DNA from 3 places in the Nocardia sp. NPDC058176 genome. Region 3 is predicted to be linked to each of the others. Evidence: riboswitches for the same ligand, from Rfam matches in the RefSeq annotation. Region 3 holds a riboswitch; each other region holds the start of a gene.
The links. Region 3 has a riboswitch for S-adenosylmethionine ahead of ACFVVM_RS15515 (ABC transporter substrate-binding protein). Riboswitches for the same ligand answer to the same signal wherever they lie in the genome.
Positions count from the first base shown of each region.

Region 1: it holds a riboswitch for S-adenosylmethionine, as region 3 does, so the genes downstream of both, ACFVVM_RS23245 (aminotransferase class V-fold PLP-dependent enzyme) here and ACFVVM_RS15515 (ABC transporter substrate-binding protein) in region 3, are expected to answer to the same signal.
Region 2: it holds a riboswitch for S-adenosylmethionine, as region 3 does, so the genes downstream of both, ACFVVM_RS34030 (bifunctional o-acetylhomoserine/o-acetylserine sulfhydrylase) here and ACFVVM_RS15515 (ABC transporter substrate-binding protein) in region 3, are expected to answer to the same signal.

Region 1 covers NZ_JBHVVA010000004.1:419,310-422,576, forward strand. The annotation lists gene ACFVVM_RS23235 (Pls/PosA family non-ribosomal peptide synthetase) at 1-563, opposite strand, end outside; gene ACFVVM_RS23240 (MarR family winged helix-turn-helix transcriptional regulator) at 720-1,154, opposite strand; SAM riboswitch class IV at 1,395-1,509, shown strand; gene ACFVVM_RS23245 (aminotransferase class V-fold PLP-dependent enzyme) at 1,558-2,874, shown strand; gene ACFVVM_RS23250 (excalibur calcium-binding domain-containing protein) at 3,129-3,267, shown strand, end outside.
Region 2 covers NZ_JBHVVA010000014.1:30,019-33,285, reverse strand. The annotation lists gene ACFVVM_RS34035 (NADP-dependent isocitrate dehydrogenase) at 1-1,156, opposite strand, end outside; SAM riboswitch class IV at 1,439-1,549, shown strand; gene ACFVVM_RS34030 (bifunctional o-acetylhomoserine/o-acetylserine sulfhydrylase) at 1,632-2,948, shown strand; gene ACFVVM_RS34025 (homoserine O-acetyltransferase) at 2,990-3,267, shown strand, end outside.
Region 3 covers NZ_JBHVVA010000002.1:646,248-649,514, reverse strand. The annotation lists gene ACFVVM_RS15525 (MFS transporter) at 1-384, opposite strand, end outside; gene ACFVVM_RS15520 (FMN-dependent NADH-azoreductase) at 362-988, opposite strand; SAM riboswitch class IV at 1,204-1,319, shown strand; gene ACFVVM_RS15515 (ABC transporter substrate-binding protein) at 1,366-2,526, shown strand; gene ACFVVM_RS15510 (ABC transporter permease) at 2,526-3,267, shown strand, end outside.

The sequences.
Region 1 (3,267 bases), on a different contig from region 3:
GCGTCGACGAAGGCGGCGGCGTTGCGATGGGTGACCGCAACGCCTTTCGGGGTACCGGTGGAGCCGGAGGTGAAGATGATCCAGGCGTCGTCGGCGGGGGTGGGCAGGGTGTTCCAGTCCGAGACGTCGGTGCGGCCCGCCGCGGCGGTGGCCGACTCGATGCCGTCGCCGGTGGCGATCGCGCTCACTCGCGCCTCGCCGAAGACCAGTTTGGCCCGTTCCTCCGGGTCGTCGGCGTCGACGGGGACATAGGCGGCGCCGCAGTAGAGCACGGCCAGGATCGTCACGTAGAGCGCGGCGCTGCCGGAGGGCATCCGCACGCCGACCCGGTCGCCGGGGCGAACGCCCGCCGCGGTCAGCTCGGTCATCCTGGACTCGATCGCGGCGATCAGTTCCAGGTAGCTGAGCACGACCGTGCCGTCGTCGATGGCAGGCGCGTCGGGATGGGCGAGTGCGGTGCTGGTCAGGATGTCGACCAGGGTGCGCGGCGGTGCGGCGAGGTCGGCGCGCAGCAGCGGATCGCGCAACGTCCCCGTCGCGGCCTCGGTGCGTGGCTCGAGCATGGCGATCGGTCCACCTCTCATCGGTTGACCCCCATCGGTGGTGTCTGTTGTTTCACGGCCGGGTTACCAGGGGGCAAACGGGATGGTCACCGGATGCCAACGGTACTCGCCGGATGGTGTGGCCCACGGCAACCGCGGGCGGGCGTCGTCGCGGGATCACGACGCCGCGGGCGGCGGCTCGTCGAGTGCGGTGCGGGCCAGCCGGTGCAGGGCGGCCTGCTCGTCGGCGTCCAGTGGCGCCAGGACGCGGGCGGTGGCCTCGGCGATGATCTTGTCGGTGCGCTTGCACTGCTTGCGTCCGGCCTCGGTGATCCGCAGCCGGTACTTGCGCCGGTCCTTGCCGTCGCGGGTGCGTTCGACCAGGTCGGCGCGCTCGAGCGCGTCGATGAGGCGGACCACTTCGCTGCGGTCGATGCCGAGCGCGTCGCCCACCTTCTTCTGGGTGAGGTCGGCGTTCTCCGCGATGAAGGTGAGTACCCAGTGATCGCGCAGTGGGATGCCGATCTCGGCGTGCAGTGCCTTGGTGAGCCGTCCGAGCGCGTACACCGGGTAGCGCGGCAGGCCGCGGACGGAGTTCGTGTTCGTGGACATGTCGGCCACCCTAGCAAATAGTGGGGGAAATCAATCATTTGGGATGTCCATGATCGGGAGTGTCGACTGTTTCGGTGGATGTGGTAGAGGGGCAATTCGGTGGCAATCCGGCCGGGTGCGCACCGTCACGTGCGGTGTGTTCGCCAGAAGATGTTGCGGTGCAAGGGATTCCGGGCGGTCGGTTCCGGCTCGCCGAAAGGTGGTTGACATCCTCGGCGCTCGTCTGTCACTCTCGATGCAGGTCACGAGTACCAGCGACAAGCCCCGGCTAGCTGGTCGGCAACCCTCCTCCGCGGTGGGGTGCTCCGGGTGACGACCAGGCCGCCGTCCGCTGTGGGCGCGGCAAGCGCGGACTCTTGCACCCATTTCGGGAACGAGTCCCTGAGCCGACGGGATACTCCTGATGACTGCTGTGATCGACCCCACCTGTGCCCTGGCGACCGTCTCCGGCGCCGACCTCCAGGTTCCGCTCGTGCAGGGCGGCACCAGCACCTACGCCAACTTCGACTATGCCGCGAGCGCACCCGCGTTGCGGCAGGTCACCGACCGGATCTCGCAGCTGCTGCCGTACTACGCCAGCGTGCACCGCGGCGCCGGCTACGCCTCGCGGATCTCCACCGAGTGCTACGAGGCCTCGCGCGGCGCCGTCGCCCGGTTCCTCGACGCCGCCGACGACCAGGTCGTCGTGTTCACCCGCAACACCACCGACTCGCTGAACCTGCTGGCCGGATGCGTGCCGGGGGAGACCGTGGTCCTCGACATCGAGCACCACGCCAACTTCCTGCCGTGGACCGCGCACGGGCGCCGCGTCGTCGAGGCCGCCGACACCGTCGAGGAGACGATCCGGCGGGTCGTCGCCGAACTGTGCAGCAAGCCCGCCGCGCTGCTCGCGATCACCGGGGCGTCCAATGTCACCGGTGAGGTGCTGCCGCTGGAGCGCCTGGCCACCATCGCCCACCTGTGCGGTGCGCGGATCCTCGTCGACGCCGCCCAGCTGGCGCCGCATCGCCGGATCTCCCTGCGCGAGACCGGCATCGACTACCTCGCCTTCTCCGGGCACAAGCTGTACGCGCCGTTCGGCGCCGGTGTGCTCGTCGGCCGACGGGACTGGCTGGACGCGGGCGAGCCGCATCTGGCCGGCGGTGGTGCGGTGCGCGAAGTCGGTGTGGCGCAGGTCGAATGGGCGCCCGCGCCGCAGCGGCACGAGGCCGGATCGCCGAATGTGCTCGGCGCGGCCGCCATCGCCGCCGCCTGTGACGCGCTGGCCGCGTTCGATCCCGCCGAACTCATCGAGCACGAACGCTTCCTGGCCGATCGCCTGCGCGACGGGCTCACCGCGATTCCCGGGGTCTCGCTGGTCAACATCTGGTCCGACAGCGCCGATTCCGTCGGGATCGTCGCCTTCACCGTCACCGACCACGCCCCCGGCAAGGTCGCCGCCTACCTCTCCGCCGAACACGCCATCGGCGTCCGCGACGGCCGCTTCTGCGCCCACCCCCTGCTCGCGAGCCTCGGCCTCGACGCCGCCCTGCGCGCCAGCATCGGCCTCGGCACCACCGCCGCCGATGTGGACCGGTTGATCGGCGCCATCGCGACGTTTGTCGAATCCGGTCCCTCGTGGGAGTACGCCACCACCGACGGTCTGTGGAATCCGACCCCCGAAACCCGCCCCCTCACCGCCGATTCGCCCGCGGGCGCGGCACCCTGCCTGATCGGCTGAACGGGTGAGGCCTCGGCGTCGTCGTGAGTTCGGCGTCGGCTGACCCCGGGCCACTGTGGATCCAAACGAATCTTGGCCGCTGAGAGGTGTTCTCGGCGGTCGAGTTCGTTCAGCGGGCAAGTGGCACGATGTCCTGACGATTCGGGCTCGCCCGTCGCGAATTTGCAGGTTTAGAACCATGCTGAATGGGTAACGCACGTCGGGTCGGTCGCGATCAAACCCCTATAGCTTGCTCGTCCACTCAAGGGGAGATTGTGACTCGACCGATTCAGTCGCCCGATCCATGGGCTCGCCCGCCCCGGCAGCCGGACAAGAAGCGGCGCTGGCCCGTTGTTGCCGGGATCGGCGCGGCCGGTGTGGTCGGACTCCTCGTTGGCGTCGGAGTCGGTGAAG
Region 2 (3,267 bases), on a different contig from region 3:
AGCCCTGATCCCCGCCGACGAGCAGCGCGAGATCCTTGGTCATCTGCCCACCCTCGACGGTCTTGATGACGACGTCTTCGAGCGCCTGCGCGAAGCCGATCACCTCGGGGGTGTTGTCCAGCTTGCCGCGGTGTTCCAGCCCTCGGGTCCAGGCGAAGATCGACGCGATCGGGTTGGTCGAGGTCGGCTTGCCCTGCTGGTGCTGGCGGAAGTGCCGGGTGACGGTGCCGTGCGCGGCCTCGGCCTCACAGGTGCGGCCGTCCGGGGTGAGCAGCACCGAGGTCATCAGGCCGAGCGAGCCGAAGCCCTGGGCCACGGTGTCGGACTGGACGTCGCCGTCGTAGTTCTTGCACGCCCAGACGTAGCCGCCCTCCCACTTCATGGAGGAGGCGACCATGTCGTCGATCAGGCGGTGCTCGTAGGTCAGGCCCGCCGCGTCGAACTCGGCCTTGAACTCGGCGTCGAAGACTTCCTGGAAGGTGTCCTTGAACATGCCGTCGTAGGCCTTGAGGATGGTGTTCTTGGTGGAGAGATACACCGGGTAGTTCTGCTGCAGGCCGTAGTTGAACGAGGCCCGCGCGAAGTCCACGATCGACTTCTTGAAGTTGTACATGCCCATGACGACGCCGCCGTCTTCGGGCATCTTCACGACCTCGTGCACGATCGGCTCGCTGCCGTCCTCCGGCGTGAAGGTCAGCGTGACGGTGCCCGCCTCGTAGACCTTGAAGTCGGTGGCACGGTACTGGTCGCCGAAGGCGTGACGGCCGATGATGATCGGCTTGGTCCAGCCGGGCACCAGGCGGGGCACGTTGGAGATGATGATCGGCGCGCGGAAGATGGTGCCACCCAGAATGTTTCGGATGGTGCCGTTGGGCGAGCGCCACATCTTCTTGAGGCCGAACTCCTTCACCCGATCTTCGTCCGGGGTGATGGTGGCGCACTTCACGCCGACGCCGTGCTTCTTGATGGCGTTCGCGGCGTCGACGGTGACCTGGTCGTCTGTCTTGTCGCGATACTCGATGCCGAGGTCGTAGTACTCGAGGTTCACGTCGAGATACGGATGGATCAGCTTGTCCTTGATGAACTGCCAGATGATCCGAGTCATCTCGTCGCCGTCGAGTTCTACGACGGTACCTTCAACCTTGATCTTGGACATGGATCTTCGTGTCCTCCTAGGATGGTGCCCTCATTGCACGGCCAGGCGAACACGCTTGTGAGCGGACCCCAGCTGTTCCAACAGACAACGTATATGCCCCGCGTTGTCTGCGGGACGTGTGGTGCAAACAAGACAAGCGTACTGCTGCCACCGACCTCACCGCGATGGGAGGGCCCGCTGTGCGGGACCGCGGCGGCAACACGCCGCGCGGGCCAGTGATCTTCTCGACGAAATCGGGGGAAATTTCCGCGCGGGCGAGATGTCCGGTTAACATGACGGCAAGGTCATGAGTACCAGCGCCAAGCCCCGGCTCGCTGGTCGGCAACCCTCCAGCTGCGGTGGGGTGCTCCGGGTGATGACCGGGCTCTCGAAGGTCGAGGGCAAGCGCGCATTCGAGGAGGCCACCATGTGTTGTTGTCCGTCGATCCGACCCATCTGACGAGATACCCGGCGAACAACCCCCTGGAGCACCGACATGTCCGACTCTGCCCTGCCCGAGAACTGGTCGTTCGAGACCAAGCAGGTCCACGCGGGCCAGGCCCCTGACGCAGCGACCAACGCGCGGGCCCTGCCGATCTACCAGACCACCTCCTACACCTTCCGCGACACCGACCACGCCGCCGCGCTGTTCGGTCTCGCCGAACCGGGCAACATCTACACCCGGATCATGAACCCCACCCAGGACGCGGTGGAGCAGCGCGTCGCCGCGCTCGAAGGCGGCGTCGCGGCGCTGCTGGTGGCCTCCGGCCAGGCCGCCGAGACCTTCGCGATCCTGAACCTGGCGGGCGCGGGCGACCACATCGTGTCCAGCCCGCACCTCTACGGCGGCACCTACAACCTGTTCCACTACTCGCTGCCCAAGCTCGGCATCGAGGTCTCCTTCGTGGAGGACCCCGACGACCTGGCGCAGTGGGAAGCCGCGATCCGGCCCAACACCAAGGCCTTCTACGGCGAGACCATCGCCAACCCGAGCAGCGCGGTCTTCGACATCCCCGGCATCGCCGGTGTCGCGCACGCCGCGGGCCTGCCGCTGATCGTCGACAACACCGTCGCGACCCCGTACCTGATCCAGCCGCTGGCCCACGGCGCCGACATCGTCGTGCACTCGGCCACCAAGTACCTGGGCGGCCACGGCGCCGCGGTGGCGGGCGTGATCGTCGACGGCGGCACCTTCGACTGGACCGTGCGCGACGCCGACGGCAAGCCCCGCTTCCCCGGCTTCACCGAGCCCGACCCCAGCTACCACGGCGCGGTCTTCGCCGACCTGGGCGCGCCCGCCTTCGCGCTCAAGGCCCGTGTGCAGCTGCTGCGCGACCTGGGCTCGGCGGTGTCGCCGTTCAACGCCTTCCTCATCGCCCAGGGCATCGAGACGCTGAGCCTGCGCGTCGAGCGGCACGTGGCCAATGCCGAGGTGGTCGCGAAGTTCGTCGCCGAGCAGCCGGGCGTCGACGTGGTGCACTACGCGGGCCTCGAGACCTCGCCCTGGCACGAGCGGGCCAAGCAGCTGGCGCCCAAGGGCGCGGGCGCGATCGTGGCCTTCGAGCTGGCCGGTGGCGTCGACGCGGGCAAGAAGTTCGTGGACGCGCTCAGCCTGCACAGCCATGTCGCTAACATCGGTGATGTGCGTTCCCTCGTGATTCACCCGGCGTCGACCACGCATTCGCAGTTGACGCCGGAAGAGCAGCTGGCCGCGGGCGTCAAGCCCGGCCTGGTCCGGCTCGCCGTCGGCATCGAGGGCATCGACGACATCCTGGCCGATCTGGCGGCCGGATTCGCGGCGGCGCGCACGTGACTGTGAGCACCGAATCGCCGATCGCCCGTCCCGGAACCGGAGTGGCCCTGCCGCCGCCGGACGGGCGACTCGGCGTGGTCGCCATCGGGGAGGTGGCGCTGGAGAACGGCGCCGTCGTCCCCGATGTGCGGCTGGCGGTGCAACGCTGGGGTGAGCTCTCGCCCACCCTGGACAATGTGGTGCTCGTCGAGCACGCCCTCACCGGCGACTCGCACGTCATCACCAGTGCCGACAACGACCAGCCCGGCTGGTGGGAGGGCATGATCGGCCCCGGCGCGCCGATCGACACCGACGAGTGGTGTGTGATCGCCACCAACGT
Region 3 (3,267 bases):
CGCGGCGGGCGCGAAGAACGAAGCCGTCAGGCCCTGGATCACCCGTGCGGCCAGGCCGGTGCCCAGGCTCGGCGCCGCGATCACCACAAGGGTGGACAAGGCCGTCGCCGCCAGGCCGCCCACGATCACCGGGCGGCGGCCCCACTGGTCCGACAGCGGGCCGGTCACCAGAAACCCGACGCCGTAGGCGAGCCCGAAGGCAGTGGTCGTCCAGGTCGCCGCGGCGCGGGAGGTGTCCCACACCTGGGCCAGGTCGCCGAGCACCGGCAGCACCACGTACAGCTGGCCGACGACGAGAATCCCTACGGCACAGATCGTCGCGACTGTTCTCCCCGTCGGCGCCCACCCCCGCACCGCCGCTTCAGTAGTCGGCGGCGAGCTCACGGGCCCGCTCCTGCGCCGCCGCGAACCCGACCTGCGGATCCTCGGTGAGCACGGTGGGCGCGAACCGGATCTCGGCGACGTCCTTCACGCCGACGAAGCGCAGCCAGTCCTGCACGAACGGGGTGGCGAAGTCGTTGCCGAACTGGATCGGCACGCCCGGCTGGTGCACGCCACTGGTGTAGACGGTGACCGCGCGCTTGCCCTCGAGCAGCCCGGAGTAGCCGACCTCGGGATCGAAGCCGAAGGCCCAGCCCGGCTGGGTGACGATGTCGACGTACTGCTTGAGGATGTAGGGCACGCCGTGGTTCCAGATCGGGATGTTGAACACGTAGAGGTCGGCGGCGGCGAAGCGGTCGAAGACGGTGCGTGCCTGCTCCCAGGCGGCCACCTGTTCTGGCGTCTGCTCCGAGCCGGTGAACACCGCCAGCTTGGCGGCCGCGGCGTCGGTGCCGAACTCGGGCAGCCCGGCTTCGAACAGATCGAGGGTGTCGACTTGCAGCCCGGAATCCTTCGCGGCGAGGGTTTCGATGAAAGTCTGTGCGATAGCGCGTGATTGGCTGAATTCGCCACGGGCGGACGCGTTGATGTGCAGCACGGTGGTCATAGCACTAGAGGTACCGACCTGGGCCGACGGCGACAATGATTTGTCGCAGGCTGCGCTGATCCCGCCCCGGGACCCGAACTTTTGTCTCGAGCTGATCTGAAGCTGGGCGCGTGTCCATTGCCGCAGCTAGCTCCGTATCCGCCTGTCCGGGAACCACATCGGGTACCCACTCGACCGGCCGGACATGCGTGCGAGTGCTGCTACATTTCGACCACGGTCACGAGTATCAGCACGTTCGAGCCCCGGCTCGCTGATCGGCAACCCTCGCTTGGCGGTGGGGTGCCCCGGGTGACGACCAGGCGATATCGATCAGATAGCGCAAGCGCTTGGATTCTCGCATTTGTCGTGCGCTGATTCATCATCTCTAAGGAAGAGCAATGAGCAAGTTTTCGGTCGGTTCGCGCCGCCGTTTCAAGATCATCGCCGGAGCCCTCGCGGCCGTGACCGTGGCGGCCGCGGTGGTCGGTTGCAGCGATGACAGCACCGAAGCGGGCGAGGGCACCGTGTACTTCGGCGTCTCCGGTCCGCGCACCGGCCCGTCGGCCGAGTACGGCAGGCTGTGGCAGCAGGGCTTCGACCTGGCGCTGGAGGAGATCAACGCGGCGGGCGGCATCGACGGCCGCAAGGTCGAGCTCAAGTGGGAGGACTCGCAGTCCGATCCCAAGCAGACCGTGCCGATCGCCACCAAGTTCGTCGACGACAAGTCCATCATCGCCGAGCTGGGCGATTTCTCCTCGCCCGCCTCGATCGCGGCCTCGCCGATCTACAACCGCGGCAAGCTCGTGCAGTACGGCTTCACCAACTCCGCGGTGGACTTCACCAAGGGCGGCGACTACTCGTGGAGCCCGTCGATCACCCTCGACGTGTTCCAGGAGCGCAATGCCGAGTGGGTGTCGAAGAAGGCCAAGAAGGTCTCGGTGGTCTACCTCGAAACCGACTGGGGTAAGCAGGCTTTCGGGTTCTTCGAGCGGTTCGCCAAGGAGAAGGGCGTCGAGATCGCCTACTCCTCGCCGATCCTGCCCGACTCCACCGACGTCAAGCCGATCCTGATCAAGGGCCGGGAGGCGAACCCGGACGCCTTCGTGCACCTGGGCTACGGTCCCGACGGCGCGCTGGTGGTCAAGCAGCTGCGTGACGTGGGCTTCGACGGCCAGTTCTTCGGCGGCCAGAACACCCCGCAGTTCATCGAGCTGGCAGGCAAGGCGGCCGAGGGCGACATCGTCAACGGCATCTTCAGCCCCGCCGATCCCGATCCGAAGACCCAGGAGTTCGTCACCAAGTTCCGGGCCAAGTTCAACACCGACCCGGGCGACTTCAACGTCTACGCCTACGACGCGCTCAACGTGCTGGTGCAGGCGGCCAAGAAGGGCGGCGCCACCCGCGAGGGCATCCTCGAGGGCTTGAAGACCGAAACCCAGTTCACCGGAATCGGTCTCGGCACCTTCGCTTTCGACCAGGAGACGCGTCGCCCGCAGGGTGTGGCTCCGCGTGAGCTGGTGCTGCAGGAAGGCAAGTTCGTGCCGACCGGCAATCGCTGATGTTCGACACCCTGATCGCCGGTGTGGTCCACGGCAACGCGTACGCGCTGCTCGCCGTGGGCATCACCCTCATCTTCGGCGTCACCAACGTCATCAATTTCGCGCACGGCGCGGTGTTCGCCCTCGGCTCCATCCTGGGCTGGTGGTTCATCGCCGAGCAGGGCTTCCCGTTCTGGCTGACCGTCATCCTGGTGGTCGCGATCACCGCGATCGTCGGCATCCTGATCGACCTGCTCGCGGTGCATCCGCTGCGCAAGGCACCGGCCATCGCGGCGCTGCTGGCCACGGTGGCGGCCGGTTTGATCATCGAGAACCTGACCCAGATCGTCTTCGGACCGGACACCCGTCCGTTCCCACAGGTATTGCCCACCAACAACTTCCAGCTCGGCGGCGTCCGTTTCGGCACCTCCGATCTGGTGATGTTCGCGATCACCATCGTGGTCATGCTCGGGCTGGCCGGGTTCCTCCGGTTCAGCCGCTACGGCCTGGCCATCCGCGCCACCGCGCAGGACCCGGATGCCGCCGCGCAGATGGGGATCGGGGTCTCGCGGATCAAGCTGCTCGCCTTCGCCATCGCCTCCGGGCTCGGTGGGCTCGCGGGCATCTTCGTCGGCATCTACAACTCGAACATCTCCCCGCACAGCGGCATGCTCGCCGGGCTCACCGGGTTCGTCGCGGCCACCATCGGCGGCCTCGGGTCGATCCCGGGCGCGGTGATCGGCGGCTTCGCCCTCGGCATCG